2 linked regions of the Posidoniimonas polymericola genome follow. The protein of the gene in region 2 interacts with the protein of the main gene of each other region in a pairwise test. Links are inferred from orthologs where the notes say so. Each region holds a gene or a part of one and is shown on either strand. Other genes may lie near its edges.

Region 1 (11,328 bases), on a different replicon or contig from region 2:
CTTCCGCCCGATCTCGGGCGGCTCGATCGAGGAGCACCAGATGCACTCCGAGTGGTGCGAACTCTCCGCCGCAGCCGCGGCCGAGATCAATGCCACCCGCGAGTCTGGCGGCCGCGTGATCTCGGTCGGCACGACCGCCGTGCGGACGCTGGAGACCGCTGCGGGCCACTCGCCCGAGGGCGGGCCGCTGCAGCCCTGGAGCGGCGAAACGGACCTGTTTATCCGCCCGCCCTACCAGTTCCGGGCGGTCGACGCCCTGCTCACCAACTTTCACTTCCCGTCGACCACGCTGCTGGTGCTGGTCCAGACGTTTGGCGGGCCGGAGCTGATCCGGGCCGCCTACCACGAGGCGATAGCAGAGCGTTACCGCTTCTACAGCTACGGCGACGCCATGCTGATCCTATAAAAAAAGCGGCCCTTTCCGTCGGGGATTGGGGCAGGTAATCCCAGACCTGAAAGAGCCGCTGTGGATCGTGGTGGCGGTTGTGCGAGCAGCCGGGGCGTGCTCAAGCAGGCAACCTTGCCAACCTCTGATCGTATAATCGACCACTGCAGATCTGGACTTTATCGATTCAATCGCTGCTTTGCAAACCAGACCCGTGGTATCCGACGGCGCGAGGCCGCAAGGTCTCCCACAGGGCAATTGCGGGGGCCTAGGAGCCCAGGGCGGAATTGATCGCAGTCGAGGAGTCGTCGAAGCTGTCCGCGGTGGCGTTCGCCATCCCGTTGACCGCGCCGATGCACGTCACGACGATCATCGCGAGCATCACCGCATACTCGACCGCGGTTGGCCCGTCTTCGCTCTTCAGAAATGTGAGGATTGCTTGGCGCATTGGCGTGGCACAGGTTGGTGGTGAAGGATGCCCCCCGCGGCTTCCTACGCGGGGCTGACACGCGGCGAGTCGTGTGGCTGTGCCCGAGCTCCACACCCTCGAGAGGGTCTCGCCCTCTGTTGGAAGCCTAGCTCTACTTTCGGTTCGGGCAACCGACCCGGGTCGATAACGCGTCAGCCTGCACTAGTCCGCGTCGCCACCAAGCCGGTCGTAGCGGTTGTGCCGCACAGGCCGACAAAAAAAGGCCGGCGGGCATTACCCGCCGGCCTCGGTTGTTCCGATGACCGTGCTCAATATTCTGTCGCCCGGCCGCTTAGGCCTGGAACGAGCTGCCGCAGCCGCAAGACTTCACCGCGTTCGGGTTGTCGAACGTGAAGCCGCGCTTCTCGATGCCGTCGTAGAAGTCGACCGTGGTGCCGTCGAGGTACAGGGCGCTCTTCTTGTCGACCACGACCGCAACGCCGTGGCACTCGAACTTGCTATCGGCCGACTCGTCGAACTTGTCGTCGAAGCCCAGGGCGTAGCTAAAACCGCTGCAGCCGCCGCCAGTCACGCCGACGCGGAGCACGTGCCCCTCGTCCAGCTTCTGCTGCTCGACAATCCGCTGCACCTCTTGAGCGGCGCGTTCGGTGAGGGTGACTCCCATGATCTCTATTCTCCTCCGCGTTAGTGTGGCCGTCCGGTAAGACCTGCGAGCCCGGCGGCGCATGAACTCTTAGATTATACCACGCCGGCCACAGCGGGAAGAGCTGGGAAACGCCCCGTGGCTAGCCCAAGCGTTTGAGCTCGGCCGCCGCCGCCGCTACTTTCTCCGCTGCAAACTCGACATCACCCGCGGTATTGAACCGCCCCAGCCCAAACCGCAGGCTGCTGCGGGCCTGGTCCTCGTTCAGGCCGATTGCCCGCAGCACGTGGCTCGGCGACGGGTCCGACGACGAGCAGGCCGCGCCGCTGCTGACCGCCAAACCGCCCAGCCGCAGCAGCAGCGACTCGCCGTCCAGGCCCGGGAACGTCACGTCCAGGTTGCCCGGCAGCCGCAGCGGACCCCCCGATTGGTCCACGGCGTCGAGGCCCGGCCCGCACAACTCGGCGCCCAGGCCCAGGGCCTCGAGCCGCCGCCAGAGGTCGTCCCGCAATGCGGCCAGCCGTTGGACTTCGGCCGCCAGCTCTTCCACCGCCAGCTCGACCGCCCTGGCGAAGCCGACGATGCCGGGCACGTTTAATGTGCCGCTCCGCCGACCCTGCTGCTGCCCACCGCCGACAATCTGCGGCTCGAGCCGCACGGCGGGCCGATCCCCCGACCCCGAACCCCGCACGTACAACGCGCCAATGCCCTTGGGCCCGTACAGCTTGTGAGCGGTGAAGCTCATCAGGTCGACGCCGAGCCGCCCGACATCGACCGGCAGGCGGCCGACGCCCTGCGTGGCGTCGCAGTGCAGGGGGACGCCCCGTCCGTGGCACAACAGGGCCAGCTCCGCGACCGGCTGCACGACGCCAATCTCGTTGTTCGCCAGCATGACGCTCGCCAGGCAGGTCTCGTCGGTCAGGGCGCTGGCCAGATCCTCGGGCCGCAGTCGCCCGGCGCTCTGGCTGCCGTGCTGCTCGACCTCGAGCAGCGTCAGCCCGTACCCCTGCTTCTCGAGCCGCCGCAGCGGCCCGAGCACGGCGGCGTGCTCCGTGGCGACGCTCACCAGGTGGTCCCCCCGCCGGCGGCGACGGGTCGCCACGCCGGCGATCGCCAGGTTGTTGCTCTCGGTCGCGCCGCTGGTGAACACCACCTCTGCAGGCATGGCGCCGATCGCCGCGGCAATTGTCGCCCGCGACTGCTCGACCGCCTCCCGGGCGGCGTCGCCCGCCTCGTGCCCGACGCTTCCCGGGTTGCCGTACTCCTCGGTGAAGTACGGCAGCATCGCCTCGACGACCCGTGGGTCGACGCGCGTCGTGGCGTGGTTGTCCATGTAGACGCGCATCGGGGCACTCTTGGGCTACGCTTGCATCCGCCCAGCAGCCCACGGCGGAAGCCGCGGGTTTGCTAGCGCTAACAGTGTTGCGAACGAAAACCTAAGGCTTCCGCCGTAGGCTGCAGAGGGGAACCCCCTACTTGGCGTTGTAGCGATTATTTCTGCTGCTCCACCAACGCTCTTACCGCGATCTGCGACCAGGTTTCGTAGTGGTCCAGGTCGGCGGCGATCTCGGCGAGCGGCGTGAACCGCACGTCCTGGATGTCGTCCTCGCGGGCGTCGACCGCCGGCTGCTGCATGTCGAACACGTGCACCACGCCGAGGTGCACCCGGCCGACGTCGGTCTCGTCGTCGTTGATCATGCCGATGCACGACTCGGTGTGGCCGGCGTTGATCGACACCTCCTCGTCGAGCTCCCGCATCAGGCCCGCCCGGTACACCGCGGCCGAATCCTGAGTTTTTGAGTGCTCTGCGGCTTCGCTCGCTTGGTGGTCGAGGGTCGAGATGTGCCCCCCCACGCCGACGCTCCGCTTGGCCCGCAGCCGGGCCTCGCCCCCGCCGCCGCCCCGCTGGTAGTTGAGGATCCGCGCCACGCCATCCGCGTCCACGAACCGGAACACGCAGTACGGGATGAGCTGCTTGAAGCTGGGGTCGGCCTCCATCTGGCCACGGGGCCGGTAGCTGATCTGGCCGCTCTCGAGGATCGGCTTCAGGTAGCGGTCGACCTCGGGCGAGAAGCCCTGGAAGTGGCCCAGCGAGTGGAACAGCTCGGTGGGGATGACTAGCACCTGTTCTTCGGCGACCAGCGTCATGTTGTCCTCCTGACGGGGGTGGTTCGTGGTGAGAACGGGCGATTCTAACGCGCCCCGGCCAACGCATCACCGGGGCGCCGGCAGCGGTTTGGCGTGGCCGCGCGGGTAGAGTCCGAATATTCGATCGGAGGGGACAAAACCCCCGGCCGAGTTTGGCCCCGAGGTGCGTTTCAGGCTCCCATAGTGATGTTTTTGGCGATGGTCCTCCGGGGCGAGGCCGGGGTTTTGTCCGCCGCTCCCACAGCTTGGTAGGGGGCGTCTCCGACGGCGACCGCGTCACCAGAGGCTCTTGAGTTTTTAACATCGCGCAGCAGTTCACCAGCCGCGGGGCGTTGGCCCCCGGTTTGTGCGTTTCTAACCGGGGGCTAACGCCCCGCGGCTAAAGCGGTCTGGCGGGCGCGAGGCTAGAGAGCTCGCGCGTGCCTGCATTAGACCACGGATAGCAGAGGGCCTCTACAAGAATCCGCCGCGTTCAGGCAACGCTTCTATCGCGGTCAGAGATCGCTCTCACAACTTGGTAGGAGGCGTCTCCGACGGCGACAGGCAACCTACCCCTCACCCCCGTCAATCACCCGCACCTTGATCTCGTCGCTGTTCCCCCGCAGCTCGGGGGCGTACATTGCCTCGATCTGGGTCGGCAGGGCGCTGAACTTGCCCGGCGTCTCGGCCCGCAGCCGGTAGCTGACGCTCCGCTTGCCGCGGGCGAGCTGGCGGGCGAACAGGTTGACCGACTGGTCGCGGTACTCGACGTACGCGCCGATCTCGTTGCCGTTGTAGCCGCTCTGCACCTCGACCGGCTCGAAGCCGGCCGCCTTGGGGTCGGTGATCAAGAGGTACTCGTAGTCGTTCTTGCTCTCTAGCGTCAGCTCGACCTCGACCAGGTCGCCGCTCGCCACGGCGGCCAGGTTGGAGACCCGCTGGCGGCGGTACTTCTCGGTCTGGATGCCGACCGCCTGGCCGCGGCCGCCGGCAACCTGCTCCTCGTTGTCGACCCGCTCGAGCTTGTACAGCTCGCGGGTCACGCGGACCTCGAGCCCGCTGCGGCGGATGTCGTCCTGCAGCGTGAAGTTCTGCAGGTAGCCGTTGTAGAACAGCCGGCCATCGCCCTGCTTGCGGATCTCGACCGTGTGGCGGCCCGGCGTTAGGGCGGCGCCCTCGATCACCAGCACGCCATCGAACGTGAACAGGTTGTCGGCGGTGATCTTGACTGCCTTACGCTTCTCGCCGTCGAGCCAGACCTCGACCGCCAGGTCGGGCTTCGCCTGGCCGGTCGCCTTGAGGTAGTCGGCCATCGCCTCGACTACCAGGGCCGTGTCGCGGGTGCTGTTCCAGTAAGTGGCGTGGCTGCGGTTGTTGAGCAGGTATTTCACCAGCCCCGCGGCCAGGTCGCCGTCGGGCTCGGTGGCGGCCAGCAGCTTCAGGAAGTAGGCGTGGGCCTCGTACTCGCTGCCGTACCAGTACCACCAGGAGCCGCCCGGCAGGTTGAGCCAGGCGGTCTGGTTCTCGTCGTCGGTCTGGACGTACTGCTTGAGGTTTTGGATGACCATGTCACGCTTGTCGGTCTGGCCCTCCTCCTGGTGCAGGGCCAGGCCGAGGGTCGCCAGGCTGTACGGGGCGAGCGAGGTCCGGTCGCGATACAGGAAGTCACGCATCGCGGCGTCCGAGCCGCCCGCGTCGACCAGGGTCAGGTGCACGAGGGCGTCGAGGTTGTCGGCCTTCTGCTTGGCGGGCTTGGCGTCGTCAATGCGGTTGCCGTCGGAGTCGACGTTGCGGAGCTTCGCGAGCTCACCCTGCTGGTAGTTCTTCAGCCACTCCACCCCCCGTTCGATCGTGTTGGGGAGCAGGGCCACATCGTTCTGCCGCGCAACCGACAGGCCCCGCACCACCACGGCGGTGGTGTGGGCCGAGCTGTGCTCGCCGTAGCCGCTGAACCAGCCCCAGCCGCCGTCCGAAAGCTGCATGTCCGTCAGCCTTCGGACGCCCGCCTTGACGATCTTGTCGAGCTCGGCCTGGTCGAACACCGGGTTGCGGTCGTAACGTTTCCAGCCCGTGGCCCGCTCCGCGGCGTCGCCCAACTGCTGCGGGTTGAGGTTGGTCTGTTTGTCCTGGATTGCCTTGAGGTCGACCCCGAGGTCGATCAGAGTCTGCTGGGTGAGGACCGCCGGCAGGAACCGGTTGAGCGTCTGCTCGGTGCAGCCGTGCGGGTAGTCGATCAGGTAGGGCAGTGCGTCGACCATCGCTCCGGCCAGGGTCGGCGAGTAGCGGACCTCCAGCCGGGTCTGCTCGGGCCGGCGTTTCGTGGGGACGTCGATCTCGAACGTCCCGCGGCTGCCGTCGGCGGCGATCGCGCCGCTGAACGCGTCCTGCTTGAGGATGCCGTGCACGCGGACCGGGAAGGTCAGCTCCATGGCGTCCGACTCTTCGTCGGTCAGGGCGAAGGCCCGGACCACCGCCCCGCCCTCCTTCATCGCCGACACCCGCCAGTCGACACGGCGGTCGCCGTCCGCGGGGACCTCGATCTGCTGGCTGAGCTGCGAGGGCGACTCGAGCACGCCCCCCTCCAGCTCCAGCCGCACAGTGACCTGCTTCGCCTCACCGAGGTAGTTGTGCACGTTGGCCGACAGGACGACCTCGTCGGTCTCGACCAGGAACCGCGGCGTCTGCAGCCGCACGATTAGGTTCTTGCGGGTCACCATCTCGGCGGCGCCCTCGCCGACGCGGGCGCCGTGCCCGACACCCCATGCGCGGACTTGCCAGGTGGTGAGGTTCTCGGGCATGGTGAGCGTTACCTCGGCGATGCCGTCGGAATTGGTTTCGAGCGTGCCGTCCCACAGGGCCGTGTCGGCAAACTCGGTGCGGACGGTCGCTTCGACTAGCGGCGCCTGTCCACCACCGCCGCCGATGCCGTCGGCTTCCGCGTCCTCCATTGGAGCGGCCTCGGCCGCCATCGCCATCGGGACGCCGAAGTACATATCGCCCCCCGCCATGCCACGCCGCATCGGCATGGCCCGCGACAACGTCAAAGTCTTGTCACGGGTCATGGTCTCCGTGGCGGGCACGCGGCCGCCGAACACTCCGAGCGGGCGCATGCCGATTTCGCCGGGCGGGGTTAGGTTGTAGCTGTACTGGCCGAGGTTGTCGGTGCGGTTGGGGTAGTGGGTGCGGCGCCAGTCCCAGAAGTGCTTGCGGATGTCGCCGACGTTCGAGCCGCCGGAGCTGTACTCGACGCTCTTGTCGTAGATCGTCAGCGCGGCGTCGCCGACCACGGGCTGGTCGTCGCGGTCGGTCAGGCGGAGCTTGACGGTCGCCTCCTGCCCCGGCTTGTACGCCTGGGCGCCCGGCAAGACCTCGAGCTTCAGGGCCTTGCTGACCGGTGGCACGGCGATGTCGCGGACCGCTTGGTGCACGCGGGCTCCGCCAACGGCGGTCGCCTCGACGATCAGGTTTGGCATGTCGGTCGGCTGCACGTCGATCTCGACGAACGTGCTCTTGCCGTCCAGCCGGACGAGCCGCGGCGCCGGGTAGACGCCGTTCTCGGGACGCACAAACAGCAGCACGGCCGAGCCGGTCCGCGCGGTGCTGACCTGCAGGCGGACCTTCTCGCCGGGGCGGTACTCGGCCTTGTCGGGGACGATCTCGAGGTCGTTGAAAGCGAAGCCGGCGCCGTCGAAGCCCTCGCCGGCGATGCAAAAGACGTGCCCCCCCTCGATCACCTCACCCGCGGCGGTCTGCGACTTGAACGACAGCCGGTACTGCCCCGGCTCGGAGGCCTTGATCTGCAGGCCCGCCCCGCCGTCGGCGGCGGTGGCGAGCTCCCACTTGCGGACCTCGGTCTCCTTGGGGGGCTGGTTGTCGTCGGAGTAGGCGAGCTTCAGTAGTTTGAGGTCGCCGGTCTTGGCGAGCGGGCGGCCGTCGGCCGTGCGGACCGCGATGCGGACCTCCACCGGGTCGCCGACGCGGTAGTGGCCTCGGGTCGTCCAGACGTACGAGCGGTACGGCTGCTGGGCGGCGAGCACATCGCCTGTGCCAACAATCGTGCGGCGCGACTCGTCGCGGACCTGGGCCTCGATGTGGTAGTTGTGGTCGGAGTCGCCGTAGAGCGCCTTGGCGAGCGCGGTGTCGATGCTGACCTCGAGCGAACCCTCGGCGTCGAGCGGCGACTCGGCCTCGGCGACGATCTCCGGCGGGTCGGGCTGCCGCCACGGCAGCCAGCCCGGCGACGGGCAGCGGAGGCCCCACTGTTGGAAGCCGGGGTGCCAGTCGAAGTCGCAGCCGAGCCAGCCGTAGCCCGGCCCGTACAGCCAGTCCCACGGCCGCGGCGGGAACCAGTCGGCCTGCTTCTTGGTGCGGGTAACCTTGTACGCGACCGTCGCGTTGACGACCGGCGCGCCGAAGTAGTACTTGGCCTGGATCTTGGCGGTGAACTCTTCGCCCAGCGCAACGCCCTCGGTGGGCGCGTCGACCGTGACCTCGTACTCGGGCTTCTTGTACTCCTCGACCCGGAAACCGCCCGAGCCGTGCCCGAGCACGTTCAGCCGGTAGCCGCCGAGCGTGGCGCCGTTCGGCAGGGCGTACTCGCCCTCGACTGCGCCGTAAGCGTTGGCGGTGAGCGTCAGCTGCTGCACCTTCTCGTTGCGACCGTCGATCAGCTCGACGCGGAACGACTTGTGGGCGAACTCCGACGCCGGGTCGTCGACGCCGTAGCGGGCCCGCTGGATCCAGGCCTTGTAATGCACCTTCTGCCCGGGGCGGTAGACCGGCCGGTCGGTCACGACGAACGCCTTGGTCTGGTTGTAGTTGCCGTGCAGCAGCGTCGCGCGGCGGAAGCCGTCGAAGCCAAGATAGGCGTATCGCCCGTCGGCCGTGGCGACCGTGGCGAGCCACTGGTAGCCGCGGTTTTCATCGTCCTTGGAGTTCTCGACCTCGATCATCCCGTTGGCGTCGGTCTTCTCGGCGAACTTCTGTGTTTCGACGAAGTAGCGGTTGGGCTGGTTCTCGTCGGGCCGCTGGCGGAAGGCGAACAGCTCGACCGTGGCGTTGGCGACCGGCCGGCCGCTCTTGGCGTCGGCGACGAAGTACAGCTGCTTGCCGTCGAGCGGCTTGCGGACGATGGCCGTGTCGGCGAGCCAGAGCACCGTGTGGCACGTGTTGCCGTCGGCCAGCTTGGCGGTCACCCAGTAGGCGCCCGCCTGCTGCAGCGGCGTGGTGACCGTCACCTGGTCGTCGAAGTGGCCGGCCGGCGGGGCGAGGTCGAGTTTCCACTCGGCCGCCGCCGGGCCGAGGTGCTTTTCCTGCCCCTCCTGCAGCATGCGGTAGCCGAGGTTGTCGATGTTGAGCCGCTCGCCCTCGAGCTTGTCGGGCCGCGATTCGAGGTACGCCTTCACGTCGGCGAGCAGTTGCGGCAGCTTGATCGGGCGGGCCGTGAACTCCACGGACTCGGCGTTGCGGTACTGCAGCTCGACCGTGGCGCCCTGGCCAGCGGGCTGGGTTTCGGCCGGCTGGAACTCGCCCCACGGCTTGGTGATCTGGTCACGGCTTTGCTTCAGACTAGGATGCTGCTCGCTGGGGGCGAACTCGATCGCCTGGTCCAGGTACTCCACCGCCCGCGGGTACTGGCGGCGGTTCTGGAACAGGCCGGCGAGTTGGTTGGCGGCGTCCAGCGCGGGCTGCTTGAGCGACTTTGCGGCGCCGCTGGCCAAGACTTCTTGGTACAGCTTCAAGTGGTTGTGCTCGTCGGGCAGCTTGAATCGCCGCACGCCGGTCGCGAGCCGCGCCAGCGTTTCGTCCTCGGCGAGCGTGTGCAGCGTGAAGATGCTGGCGTCGGAGTCACCCTCGCCCTGGCGGGCCAGCAGCGGCAGGTACTGGGCGAGCGTCGGCACGCCGAACTGGCTCTCGAGGAACCTCGCCCGGGCGAGCTGCTCCTGCGTCCGCTCGTAGTCGCCCTGCTGGGCGTACTGCTCCCAGGCCCAACGCCAGCGCTCGCCGTCGTTGCGGGCGGCGTCCCATGATTCGGGCAATGCGTAGAACAGCGGCTCGCCATCGGCGCCAACCGGCGCGCCCTGGTTCGACCCACGCGAGTGCCCCCAGCCCTCCTCGTAGTCGGGCAGTTGGTCGATGTCGGTCAGCAGCTGCAGCTGCCAGGGCTGGCTCTGAAAACGGCTCCCCATCATGACATCGGCCAGCGACCGGGCCACGGCCGCGGCAGAGGAAGGATCGCCTTCGAGCCGCGTCGCCTCGCGCAGCAGCTGCAACGCCCGGACGCGGTCGCGGGAGTAGGCGTTGGCGACCTGGGCGCGGCCGCGCATGTTGCCGCGGTGGAACTCGCCGCTGACCATCGATCCGTAGTGCGGCAGGTTCTCGTACTGCTGGGCGACCTTCAGCAGCACCGCGGCGCTCTGCGGGTACTGCCCCGCGACGTCCTCCAGGAAGGCGTCGCTCTCGGCGACACGGTTCAGCTCCGCCAGGCAGCGGACCGCCTGGGCGATCGCGGGCGTGATCTCGCCCTCGGGCAGCGTCTGGTTGAGCAGCCCGCTGCGCAGGTCGTTGTAGGCCTGGCGCCAGTTGCCGTCTTCGGCGGCTTGTTGCCCGCCGGCCGGCGGCAGCGGGGGCTGGTTTTGGGCGAAGGCCATTGAGAGGAGGGCCGCGGCGGGCAGCAACAGCAGAAACAGCTTCTTCCGTGGGATCATGGCGCCTGAGTGTTCCGTTAGGCAGGGGAGGTCCGTCGAGGGACAGGATACGCAAGTCAGACGCTCTGAGGTAGCAGGGAGTTCCCTGCGGCGCCGCCAACGGCCTGCCACAGCCGGCCCGCCGCTGTTGGCGGGCGGCGACAGCCGTGTTGACAATTCGCATCGCGGCGGGCCCTGCAGGGCGTTCCGGGGCCGAAAACGCCGTGTATTCTGCCCGCCGCGGGTTCTGGCGCCGGCGTTGCACTGTCTGCCGGTGTTCCACCCCCCGACCTCAGCCCGGCACTCGTCGATGAACCCAATCTCCCGCGGCATCCGTCAGCACAGCTCGGTCCTGCACAGCGTCCACCGCCTGCTGGACGCGGCCGTGATTGCCGGAGTCCTGTTCGTCGCCCTCCAGGCGACCCCGGTCGGAGGCGAGGCGGGCAACTCGCTGGCTAACGAATTGGTGATCATTACCGCCGCCGCCGTGCTGGCGATGCACGTCGCGGCCGAGGCGACCGGCCTGTACCACAGCTGGCGGGGCGACCGGCTGCGTCGCGAGCTGGCCTGCATCGCCATGACCTGGGGCTACGCGGTCGCCGGCCTGTTGGGCATCGGCCTGCTGACCCACTACAACGTCCGCTTCAGCTACGAGACCAAGATCGCCTGGCTGCTCGGAGCCCCCGCCGCGATGATGGGCGTGCGGGTCGCGATCCGCGGCGCCCAGGCCGCACTCCGCAGCCGCGGCTACAACACCCGCTCGGTCGCGATCTGCGGAACCAATGAACTCGGCGTGCAGCTCGCCGAGAACCTCAACGGCTGCCCCAGCCTCGGCCTGCGGGTCGGCGGCTTCTACGACGACCGCCTGGCCGAAGTCGGCCGCGTCGCCCAGAACGCCAACAGCCGCACCGGCGACCTCGACCAGCTGGTCGCCGACTGCCGCAGCGGCAAGGTCGAGTCGGTCTACATTACCTTCCCGATGCGTGCCGAGCAGCGCATCCGCGGCGTGCTCAGCAAGCTCTCCGACACCACCGCCAGCGTCTACATCGTGCCGGAC
Region 2 (11,144 bases):
CCGGCGGTCGACGCGGTGATCCTGACCGGCGGCACCGAGACCGCCCAGCGGATGCTGGCCGCCAAGCCGGCGATGAACCTCTACGCCGAGACCGGCGGCAAGAACGCCACGATTGTCACCGCCCTGGCCGACCGCGACCTGGCGATCAAGAACGTGCTGCACTCGGCGTTCGGCCACAGCGGTCAGAAGTGCTCGGCCACTTCGCTGTTGATCCTCGAGGACGAGGTCTACCACGACCGCGCGTTCCGCGACGCGCTGGTCGACGCCGTGACGAGCCTCAAGATCGGCTCGGCGTGGGAGCTGCCGACCAAGATGGGCCCGGTGATCCGCCCTCCGTCGGGCGACCTGGAGCGTGGCCTGAAGGAACTGGAGTCGGGCGAGTCGTGGTGCGTGATGCCGCGGCTGAAAGTCGACGGCAACGCCAGCCTGGCGTCGCCCGGCGTGAAGTGGGGCGTGCCGGCCGGCGGCTACACCCACAACACCGAGTTTTTCGGACCGCTGCTGGGCGTGATGCACGCCAAGAACCTTCGGCACGCGATCGAGCTGGTCAACGCCACCGGCTTCGGGCTCACCTCGGGGCTCGAGTCGCTCGACGACCGCGAGCAGCAGCAGTGGCGCGAGACGATCCGCGCGGGCAACCTCTACATCAACCGCTCGACTACCGGCGCCATCGTGCTCCGCCAGCCCTTCGGCGGCATGGGCAAGAGCAACGTCGGCCCCGGCATGAAGGCCGGCGGCCCCAACTACGTCGCCCAGTTCATGAATTTGAATCGCGCAGCTGACCCAGCGTCGACCGTCAAGTCGTCCCATACCGCGTTGGCGTCCGAGCTAACTCAGTTCGCCGACAGCGTCGCCGCTGCGGTGGACCTCCCCTCCGCAGAGCTCCAGGAGATCCAAACCACCCTCGCCGACTACGCCGAGGCCGCCGAGCAAGAGTTCCTCCGCGCCCACGATCACTTCCGCCTGATCGGCGAGGACAACCACCGCCGGTACCTGCCGATGGAGGTGCTGCGGGTGCGCGTCCACGGCGGCGATGCCGTGCACGACCTGCTGGCGATGATCGCCGCGGGCCGCGCGGTCGGGTGCCGCGTGATTGTCTCGGCGTCGGCGGAGGTGTTCGAAGAGCGCCGCCCGCTGCTCGAGGCGATCGACGCCGCAAGCGAGTCTTGGGCCGGCGGGCTCGAGATGCTCGAGGAGTCGGTCGACCAGCTCGCCGCGTCGGTCGCCGCGGGGCGGAGCGGTCGGGTGCGGTTCTCGTCGCCCGAACGGGTCCACCCGGCGGTCCGCGAGGCGAAGGCGGCCGCCATGCTCTACCTGGCAGACGAGCCGATCACCCGCCGCGGCCGGGTCGACCTGCTGTGGTGCCTGCAGGAGCAGAGCGTCTGCTTCTTGTACCACCGCTACGGGAACCTGGGCGCCCGGTCGGAGGAGGAGCGGGCTGAGCCCCTGTAACGTGGGTGACTAGCGAGCCCCTCAATGGGGCCCTGCGACCGGCCCGCCGGGGGCTTCAGGGGCCCAGAAGCAGCGGTTTGCGAGGCATTTCATGGACGCCCCCGGACCCGCAGAGTACAACGGAGGTTGCGGCGTCCCCCTTGATTCTCCTGCTCTGCTCTGCCCCGGTGTCGTCTAATGAAGTCTAGTTACCGCGTCGCCCTGCGCCGCGCGCTCTGCCTCCTCGCAATGCTGGTCCCCGGCGTATCGTCCGCGTTGCAGCTCGCCAATCATGATTGGCAGAACACGCCGCTCGCCGCGCCGGAGGCCCGGCTGATCACGTCGGACGTCGCGAACTCACACACTACCACGCCCGGCCTGACCGCCTTCGGACTCAACACGGACGGTGTCGGCTTTGTGGCGATCGACAGCAACGCGTCGGTAGGCCTCGACCTGTTGGGGAGCGGTTCGCTGCTGTGGACCGGCCGCCACCTGCTCACCGCCGCCCACCTTGTGACCGACCAGAACGGCGTGGTCAACCTCTTTGACGGCGCCGGGGCCAACCGCGTCACCTTCGACCTCCCTGGCGGCCCGCAGTCGTTCTCGTTCACCGCCGCCGATGTGATGGTGCACCCCGGCTACACCGGCGACTTCACCGAAGGGAACGACCTGGCCGTGGTCACGCTCCCCGCGGCCCTGCCGGCGGCGATCCCCCGCTACCACGTCTGGGACGGTCAGTCCGACGGCGAGTTCTACGTCCAGCACGTGATGTCGGGCTACGGCCGCGGCGGCCACGGGTCAGGCGGGCCGACCTCTCCCGAGGGGACCAAGCGCGCCGGGCTCAACGAGTACGAGGGCGACGCCAGCGAGCTGCTGTACTTCTACGGCGGCAGCAACGGTTCCAGCCCGTTCGGCGGCATGCTTCCGGCGTTGGGCGACGCGCTCGTCTACGACTTCGACAGCGGTCTGGCGGCCAACAACCTGATCACCTCCGACGCCAACGACCTCGGCTTCGGCGCCGACGAGGTGAACCTGGTTCCCGGCGACTCGGGCGGCGGCTCGTTTGTGTTCGACCCGATCGACAACCGCTACGAGCTGGCCGGCGTGATGTCGTACGGCTTTGGCTTCCAGGGCGGGCCCGACGTGTCGCCCGGCACCAACGGCAGCTGGGGCGAGTTCGGCATCGACGCGCGGGTGTCGAGCCACCTGGACTTCATCTACGCCGCGACCGCGCCGGAGCCGGCGGGCGTTGCGCTCATGGCGTTAGTGTTGGGGGTGTTGCCGGCGCGGCGTAGCCGCGACGCTTCCTAGCGAGCCTGCCAACGTGAGTGTGGCGGCCACGCCACCCTCGACCAGCACGCACTCCAGTCCGATTCGACCCGCACCCCGGTTTAGAATACCGGCGAGAGCTCGGTCAGCCGGGCAGCGGTCTCGGCCATCAGGTCGTCCTCGGCGGCCTCGTCGGCGGCGACATAAGTCACGCTGAAGCGGAGGAACGAACCGGCGTCGTCCCACGGCACGGTGCAGATCGAGTGGTCGGTGATCAGGAACTGGCTCACTTCCTCGGCGCTCTTGAACTCCGGGCCCCCCTCAAACGCCTTGGGCGCCGGCGTGTAGAGGAAGTAGGTGCCGCCCGGCATCTGGCAGTCGAAGCCGCACTCGGTGAGCGTGGCGACCAGCTTCTCCATCCGCCGGCGGTACTTGGTGCGGATCTCCTTGGGGATCGACGCGTCGTCCAGGCCGGCGGCTGCCGCCTTCTGGATCGCCATGAACTGGCCGCTGTCGCCGTTGTCCTTGAAGTCGGCGAACGCGCTGACGATCCGCTCGTTGCCGCACACCCAGCCGATCCGCCAGCCGATCATGTCGAAGCCCTTGGACATCGAGTGCACCTCGACCCCCACGTCCTTCGCGCCCGGCACGGCCAGAAAGCTGGTCGGCTCCTGGTCGAACGACAGCATCGCGTGCGCGGCGTCCTGCACCACGACGATCTCGTTCTTCTTCGCGAACTCGATCGCCTTCTCGTAGAACTCGGTGGTGGCGGTCTTGCCGGTCGGGCTGTTGGGGAAGTTCAGCACGATCAGCTTCGCCCGCTCGAGCACGTCGCCGGGGATCGAGTCGAGGTCCGGCAGGAAGTCGTTCTCCTTGAGCAGCGGCAGGTTGTGCACCGTGCCGCCGTAGAACTTCGTAAAGTTGCCGGCCACCGGGTAGCCCGGCACGGTCATCAGCGTGACGTCGCCCGGGTTGATGAAGCAGCCCGGCAGCTTGGCGTAGACCGGCTTGCTGCCGATGTCGTGGTTGATCTCGGTGGCCGGGTTGAGCGTGACGCCGAACTCACGCTGCATGAACCGCGCGGCGGCCTCCTTGAACTCGAGGATGCCGTTGTCCGCGTAGCCGCGGTTCTCCGGCTTGTTGATCTCCTCGGCCATCACCTTCCGCACGACCTCGGGCGCCATCTCGTCGTTCTCGCCGATGCCGAAGTCCAGCAGCGTCCGCTCCGGGTGCTCGGCCAGGGCCTTCCGCTTGGCCCGCTTGATCTTCTCAAACTTGTAGAGGGCGCCATCCTTGCCGTAGTTGGCTCCACCAATGCGATCGGCAAACAGCTGCTGGAAGTAGGGGTCGGACATTTGTGCGGTCGGCGGTCAGAACGAGTGGGTCGGAATCGCAACAGCTTACCGCTCAAACTTCGTAGCGTCGACCGCCAGGTTGAATCTCCCGCAATCGGCTCTGGCCCTTGCATTCCGCCGGAATCCGCGGGTTCCCCGCTCTCCCCCCACGTGGCCGGCGAACCCGGGTCCGACTAGAATGAAGAGTTCACCGCGCCAGCCCCCTCAGCGGCTGACCTCCCCGCTACCGTTTCACAGTTCCATGCCTAGCGAAGAAGAACTCTACGAAGAGCACATCCTCGATCACTACGAGGACCCCTTCCACCGGGGCGAACTTTCTGGCTGCACGCACAGTCATGAGGACAAGAACCCGCTGTGCGGAGACGTCGTGCGGATCGACCTGAAGCTCGACCCCGACGGCAAGATCGAAGACTGCTACTTCAGCGGCGACGGCTGCGTCATCAGCCAGGCGTCGGCCTCGATGCTGCTCGAGGAGATCCAGGGCAAGACCATCGAAGAGCTCAAGCAGTTTACCGCCGAGGACATGCTCAAGCTGTACGGCCCGCGGCTCACGCCCAACCGCCAGAAGTGCTGCCTGCTGTCGTGGCGGGTGATCCAGCAGGCCGTGCACTCGCCGGTCGACGCCGCCGACGAAGGAAGCTGAACACCCCCCCCATGAGCGACGACCCCCGCCTGCTTCCCGAGTCCCTGCGCGACGACTTCCCCATCCTGCACCAGAACGTGCACGAGGGCCGGCCGCTGGTGTTCCTCGACAGCGCCGCCAGCGCCCACCGGCCCCGCCAGGTGATCGACGCGATCGTCGAGTGCTACTCGCACAACTACGCGAACGTCCACCGCGGCATCCACACGCTCAGCGAGCGCGCGACCGACGCCTACGAGCAGGCCCGCGAGAAGCTCCGCGCGTTTCTCAATGCCGAGCACGCCGACGAGATCGTCTTCACCGGCGGCACAACCGCCGCCATCAACACGGTCGCCCGCGCGTGGGGCGACGCCAACGTTAGCCGCGGCGACGAGATCCTGCTCACGCCGATGGAGCACCACTCGAACCTCGTGCCGTGGTTCCAGCTCGCCGAGCGGACCGGCGCGACGATCAAGCACGTCCCGCTCACCGACGACGGGCGGCTCGACGTCGACCGCATGGGCGAGGTGCTCACCGACCGCACCAGGCTGTGCGCGCTGGCCTCGGTCAGCAACACGCTCGGCACGATCAACCCGGTCAAGACTATCGCCCGGCTGGCCCACGAGGCGGGCGCCGTCGTGCTGGTCGACGCCGCGCAGAGCGCCCCGCACATGCATACCGACGTGCAGGACCTGGGCGTTGATTTCCTGGCGCTGAGTGGCCACAAGATGTGCGGCCCCTCGGGCGTCGGCGTGCTGTACGGGCGGCGTGAGCTGCTCGCCGCGATGCCGCCCTTCATGGGGGGCGGCAGCATGATAAATCGGGTGTACCTCGACCGCTTTACGCCGGCCGACCCGCCCGCCCGATTCGAGGCCGGCACGCCGCCGATCGCCGGCGCAATCGCGCTCGGCGCCGCGGTCGACTACCTGCAGTCGATCGGCGTCGACGCCATCCACCGCCACGAAGAGGCCCTCATCGACTACGCGTGGGAGCGGCTCCAGGAGGTCCCCGGCATCCGCCTGCTGGGGCCCGCGCCGAAGTTCCGCGCGGGGCTCGTCAGCTTTGTGATGGAACGCCCGCACCCACACGACATCGCCCAGCTGCTGGACTTCGACGGCGTCGCGGTTCGCGCCGGGCACCACTGCACGCAGCCGCTGCACGACCTGCTCGGCATCACCGCCAGCACCCGGGCCAGCTTCTACCTCTACAACCGCCCGGAAGAAATCGACGCGCTAGTTGGGTCGCTGCAGAAGATCGGCGACCGCTTCAAGCCAAGCGGCCGCAAGCGGAAACGTAAGCAGTAGTCGACGGCTAGCAATTGCGTCGCCAAGCGGCGTATTCACGCACGCCAGGGGGCCTTCTCTGCAAATCGCGTTGCCGGTGATACCGGTTGCTGTTATCTGCCCTTAGTTTGCGCTCTCAGGGCCGCTCGTAAGTATTGCCCGCAAGCGCGGGCCCCATCTAGGATTAATGGAGTGCGACGGGCGGACGGCGCCGGTGGGCGGCCGGGCCCGTCGAATGGCCCGTTGATTAGCCCGCTGATTACCCGGTCGGAATGCCTGCAATCCGGGAAGCCGGACCGCGGGTCGCTACGACTTTTCCGTTGCTCTCTTGTCTACGCCCCACGTCACGCGGTCCGCCGCTGTGGTCGGTGCTTATCCTAAACCAGAGTCATCTCCCCATGCTCAAACGATCCCATCGCCGCGGCTTTACCCTCGTAGAGTTGCTCGTCGTCATCGCCATCATCGGAGTACTGATCGCGCTTTTGCTGCCGGCGGTGCAGTCCGCTCGCGAGGCCGCCCGCCGGATGCAGTGCGTCAACAACCTCAAGCAGCTCGCGTTGTCGATGCACAACTACCACGACGCCAACAAGGCGTTCCCCCCCGGCGCGCAGCAGAGCTCAACCGACATCGGCCGCGCCAGCTACTACGTCGGCTGGACGCGGGAGGTTATGCCGTACATCGAGGACCAGCAGCTGCAGAACCTGTACGTCCCCGACACGCCGGTCAACAACCCGCGTGATCTGCAAATTAAGCAGTTCCGTGAGACCAATGTGCCCGCCTTCAACTGCCCGTCGGACAACCCGCCTGAGCTGGCGATTCCCGAAAGCGGTCCGCACGGCAACCTCCAGTTCGCCACCGCCAGCTACCGCGCCAACGCCGGCCGCGGCGACGGCTACGTCACATGGTACCTGTACGAGGACGTCGGCAGCCCCACTCAGACGAACGCCGCCACCGGACGTTCGTGGGGCTGGCGCGGGCCGGTCCACACCACGCTCTCAGACAACGCCGCCCCGCCGACCGGCCGCGGCCGGCTGAAGCAGGAGTCGTTCGCCAAGATCACCGACGGCACCACCCACACGCTGCTGATTGCCGAGTCGACCAACGACTACAACCGCCGCCGCACGTTCTGGGCCTGGACCTGGGGCAACTACCTGATGTCGCAGCCCACGCCGCAGGACCGCACCTTCGACCACAACTACCCCGACTGCCCGAATGACACCGGGACAAGCGGCGCCTACCCCGGCCAGTCGCGGCGGACCTGCATGTCCGCCTGGTGGGCTAACCACACCGGCGGCATGAACGGCGCCATGTGCGACGGCTCGGTCGACTTCATCTCGTTCGAGATTGACCTGCAGGCGTTTGCCTCGCTCGGCAGCATCGCCGCCGCCGACGACGAAAACACCGTCTTCGTGGCTACCCGCGGCGGCCGTTAAGACCCGCTGCCGGTGTCGAGGCCCCGGACGGTCGCGCCCGCGTGGAGCGTGCCGGACCAACTCCCCTACCAAGGTTCTAGTGAATGTCGGCTAAGAGAGACTTGCTTGTGGCGGTTGCCTGCGCCGTGCTGACGGTTGGCTGCGGATCATCCGAGGGCCTGGTGCCGGTCGAGGGCGTCGTGACGCTGGACGGCGCGCCGCTGCCCCAGGCGCAGGTCGTGTTCTACCAGCCGGGCGGCGGCCCCGAGACCAACTTCACCGACGTGACCGACGATCAGGGCCGGTTTACGCTCTCGCCGCTCCGCTCCGACACGCCGGGCGCCAAGCCGGGCAAGTACCAAGTGACGCTGCGGACTGGGTTCGCCGGGCCCGAGCTGCTGGAGACCGACCCGATCCCCAAGGAGCTCGTCCCGCCCAGCCAGCAGGAGTTCGAGTATGAGGTGCCGGCCGGCGGCGATGCCGCGGTCGAGTTCAAGATCAAGTCGAAGTAGCGCGTCGCCGCCCGCTGAACGCAGCGAGCAGCCCACCGACCAACGCCACGGCCGCGGGTTCCGGAGCCGGAGCGGATTCTGACGCGGCAGCTCCAACTACCGTTTCGTCCCCGTAGCGGGATCGCCACCACGCGTAGTCGAAGCGGTTGACCAGCCCGTCGCCGTTGCCGTCGGCCGCGGGGAGCCGGCCGCCGTTATTCGCCCGCCAGGTGGTGTAGTCGGCCGCGTCGACCTGGCCGTCGCCGTTGTAGTCGCCCTGCGAGGCGGGCGAGCCGATTGTCTCAAACGCGACGCGGCGGAAGTTCATCACGCCCGACCCGTTGGGGGTGCTCGCGCCGAACTGCACCAGCCCGACGCCGGCCGTGTGGGTCGAGGCCCCGCCGGGCCAGGAGAAGAGGCTGGCGCCGTCGACCAGCAGCTCGGCCGTACCGTTGGGCGAGCCCCGCAGCTCGTAGTCGTGGTACGCCAGGGCGTCAGCGCCGGAGGCGAGCCGCTCGGAGCGGACCAGTAAGGTCTGCGTGCGGTCCCACACGTAGCCCCACAGGTCGCCGCCCTGGAGGTCGAGCTGCAGCAGGTACAGGTCGTCGTCGAGGTAGGCCCCGATGCCCATGCTGGGCGCCGCCAGGCTCGGGGTGACCACTCGCGCGGTGGCCGTCATCCGCCAGCCGGTCTGCAGGGCCTCGACCAGATGCGGGGCGGTCATCGGCTGGTAGTACTGGGGCGCCGCCCCGCCGACCGCCGTATCGGCCAGCTGCCACGCGGTGGCGCCGATCAACGGGTCCGCCACGCTGCGCGAGTCGCCCGCCCCGGTGATCCTAAACGGCAGCCAGCCGTCGAATTCGGGGTTGTACGCCGGGAACGCGGCCGGGTCGTAGACAGCGACCTGCGCAGCCGTCGCGCCGCCGGCCGCGGCGAACATCAGCAAGCCGCCCGCCGCAAGGCAGGCAATGAGATCAAGATGCTTCATGCAGATAGAGTCGACCACCGGCGGCGGCTGTCGTTAGCCCCTGGCCCCGTAGACTATCGGGTTGGTCGCTATTCCCGCAACGAATTGGCGGTGTGGTTTGGCGAACCTCACGACGTGGGAAACCGTACCCGCGGCAGACTGTTTGGGTATAATCGACCCGTCGTGCGGCCCTGTCACGCGGCCGGGGTGCGTCGACCTCAACCCACTGATAGCAAACCAGACGGCCTCTCATGCTGCGGCTCCTCAGCCAGTCTCTCGCCACGCTCGCGGCCTACCTGCCCGTGCTGGCGGTCATCACGGTGCTGATCTACCTGCCGATCAACTTTATGCTCACCGCGATGTTCTGGGACTCCGCCGACGAGGCGGGCGGCTGGGCCTACTACCAGGCCAACGGCTTCGCCGAGACCCTCTTCGGCGTGGTCGCCTCGGGCTTCGCGACGATCGTCGCCTGGCGGTCCCGGATGGGCGAGCCGGTCCGCTTTACCGAGGCGCTCGGCGGCGCCCTGCGTCACTGGCCGTCGCTGGTCGGCGGCAGCATCCTCTACAATCTGGGAGTGATGGCGGGCTTTGTCGCCCTGGTCATCCCCGGGGTCTTTCTCGCGTTGGGCTGGTCGGTGCTGTACCCGGTGATCATCATCGAGAACAGCGGCCCCACCGCGGCGTTCTCACGCAGCGCGCAGCTCATGTCGGGGCGTCGGTGGCCGATGCTTGGCTGCAACGCGTTGATCTTCGTTGGGATGATAGCGACCTCGACCGTGCTCTACACCCTGATTGAGTTCCTGCCGTACGACTACTGGTTCGCGTACAACGTGGCGGCCGACACGATCATCAGCGGGGTGGCGCTGCTCTGGCCGGTGCTGATGACGGTCGCCTACCTCGAGGCCCGAGCGGAGGAGCTTGGCGAAGAGCTCCCCGACCCCGCCCCAGCCGACGAGAGCGACGGCCAACGCACGATCGCGGAAGACGAATCGAACCCGTACCGATCGCCGCAGTACTAGCGGCTTGGGTCCCGGTCTTGGCCGGCCTTCTTTTCGAGCTCGACGCCGGAGTCGCCAGCCCGTATCGAGTACTCGGCGCCGCGCTCAACGCGCAGCGGCTTGCCCGATTCGAGGGAGATCTGGGGCGCGAAGCAGCGGGTATGGCTCATGCCGGCGCGGGCCGGGAGTGTAAACTTCTTCGACTCGCCGTCCTGCAGCAGGCGGTAAGCGACCTCCTTGCCCGCCTTGTTGATCACCTGGAACTCGACGTGTTCCGAGGTGGGCCGACCGAACAGCTGCACCGCGAAAAGGTAGCCGCTTGGGTCGTGCCGCGCGACGCCCACGCCGGTCTGCGTGACGTGCTTGTTGAGCATGTTCTCGCGGTGCCCCTTGGAGTCGATCCAGCCGTCGACGAACCAGTCGGCGTACTCCGGGGCCTCAAGGTCGTCGGGGTTGAAGTAGTAAGCGATGTTCTCGGCGACCAGGCAGTAGTCGTAATCATGGTCCGCCGCCCGTTGGGCCGGGCGCGACCCGTCCGCCCGGTGGCCGTATTTGCCGGTGCGGGCCATGTAACGCGCAAAGTCGCGGGCGGTCGCGGTCAGTTTCTTATCGCGTTCGACGGCGGTCAGTCCTTTCTCCCTGCGGAACTTGTTGGTCCTCTCTACGATGACGTCGACCATTTGCTGGGTGGCGTTCTTCTCGTCCGATGCCGTGATCGAGGCGTCGTCGCCCGACTGGCTGGCGACCTGCTCGAGGAGCATGACCTCGTGGTCGGAATTTTCGTTCTCTTGGGCGTTGGCCGTGACTGCGAGGAGGAGGGCGAGCAGGGCGGCAGAGCAGTAGCGGTTCATGGGGAGTCCGGTGGTCTTCGTGCGAGGCGTGGCTGCGGTGGGGCTCGAAGCCGGTGAAGGGCCTCGTCCAACGCGGACGGTGCAAATGACGCGCCGAGGGGCGCGCGTGGTGGCGGCTGGCCAAGAAGGAGATTGAGCTCTACCTGAGAGAGCCAGCCACGGTGTAGAGTAGATCCGCAATCCACCGCCAGGAGCTTGCCAGGAGGTCAGGCAATGAAGTCCCTGGTGGGCTCCCCACCACATCGGTAGCGGTGCGAGACGCTCCGCCTGTCCGCCAAAGAGAATCGTGATCTCTGATCGCTCTCGATTTCTGCAGCGAATGCTGCCGGACGAGCAGCTTGTAGGGGAGGTCGGCTGGAGAGTCGGCGCGTTGGATTGCTGGCCGCCGTGGACCTTGTTGAGGGCCCTGTTGAGGGCCTTGTCGGGGGCTGTCGCTGCCGGGGCCGTCGACCTCGATCGGAGGCCGGG

Evidence for each region.
Region 1: the proteins of sufU (region 2) and Pla123a_RS11175 interact in binary tests that used the Escherichia coli proteins (3 or more experiments, as listed by UniProt). The link is inferred for Posidoniimonas polymericola from one-to-one orthologs.

Annotation. Positions count from the first base shown.
Region 1 is NZ_SJPO01000005.1:30,054-41,381, reverse strand. The notes cover bases 703-3,592. They hold Pla123a_RS11175 (cysteine desulfurase family protein), read right to left. Parts: upstream 2,804-3,592; coding sequence 1,601-2,803; downstream 703-1,600. Other genes in these bases: Pla123a_RS11170 (phosphoesterase), read right to left, coding at 2,950-3,592; Pla123a_RS11180 (HesB/IscA family protein), read right to left, coding at 1,147-1,479; Pla123a_RS11185 (Flp family type IVb pilin), read right to left, coding at 703-833. Outside these bases: tRNA preQ1(34) S-adenosylmethionine ribosyltransferase-isomerase QueA, read left to right, coding at 1-406; more of Pla123a_RS11185, read right to left, coding at 654-702; more of Pla123a_RS11170, read right to left, coding at 3,593-3,606; Pla123a_RS11165 (alpha-2-macroglobulin family protein), read right to left, coding at 4,155-10,292; Pla123a_RS11160 (undecaprenyl-phosphate glucose phosphotransferase), read left to right, coding at 10,582-11,328. UniProt on the Escherichia coli protein: Master enzyme that delivers sulfur to a number of partners involved in Fe-S cluster assembly, tRNA modification or cofactor biosynthesis. Catalyzes the removal of elemental sulfur from cysteine to produce alanine.
Region 2 is NZ_SJPO01000002.1:130,460-141,603, forward strand. Bases 3,292-5,997 are described here. They hold sufU (Fe-S cluster assembly sulfur transfer protein SufU), read left to right. Parts: upstream 3,292-4,296; coding sequence 4,297-4,698; downstream 4,699-5,997. Other genes in these bases: Pla123a_RS04635 (LL-diaminopimelate aminotransferase), read right to left, coding at 3,292-4,055; Pla123a_RS04645 (cysteine desulfurase), read left to right, coding at 4,710-5,978. Outside these bases: Pla123a_RS04625 (proline dehydrogenase family protein), read left to right, coding at 1-1,452; Pla123a_RS04630 (trypsin-like serine protease), read left to right, coding at 1,630-2,742; more of Pla123a_RS04635, read right to left, coding at 2,823-3,291; Pla123a_RS04650 (DUF1559 domain-containing protein), read left to right, coding at 6,356-7,390; Pla123a_RS04655 (carboxypeptidase-like regulatory domain-containing protein), read left to right, coding at 7,474-7,881; Pla123a_RS04660 (dockerin type I repeat-containing protein), read right to left, coding at 7,868-8,848; Pla123a_RS04665 (hypothetical protein), read left to right, coding at 9,079-9,846; Pla123a_RS04670 (CAP domain-containing protein), read right to left, coding at 9,843-10,676; Pla123a_RS04675 (hypothetical protein), read right to left, coding at 10,816-11,144. UniProt on the Escherichia coli protein: A scaffold on which IscS assembles Fe-S clusters. Exists as 2 interconverting forms, a structured (S) and disordered (D) form. The D-state is the preferred substrate for IscS.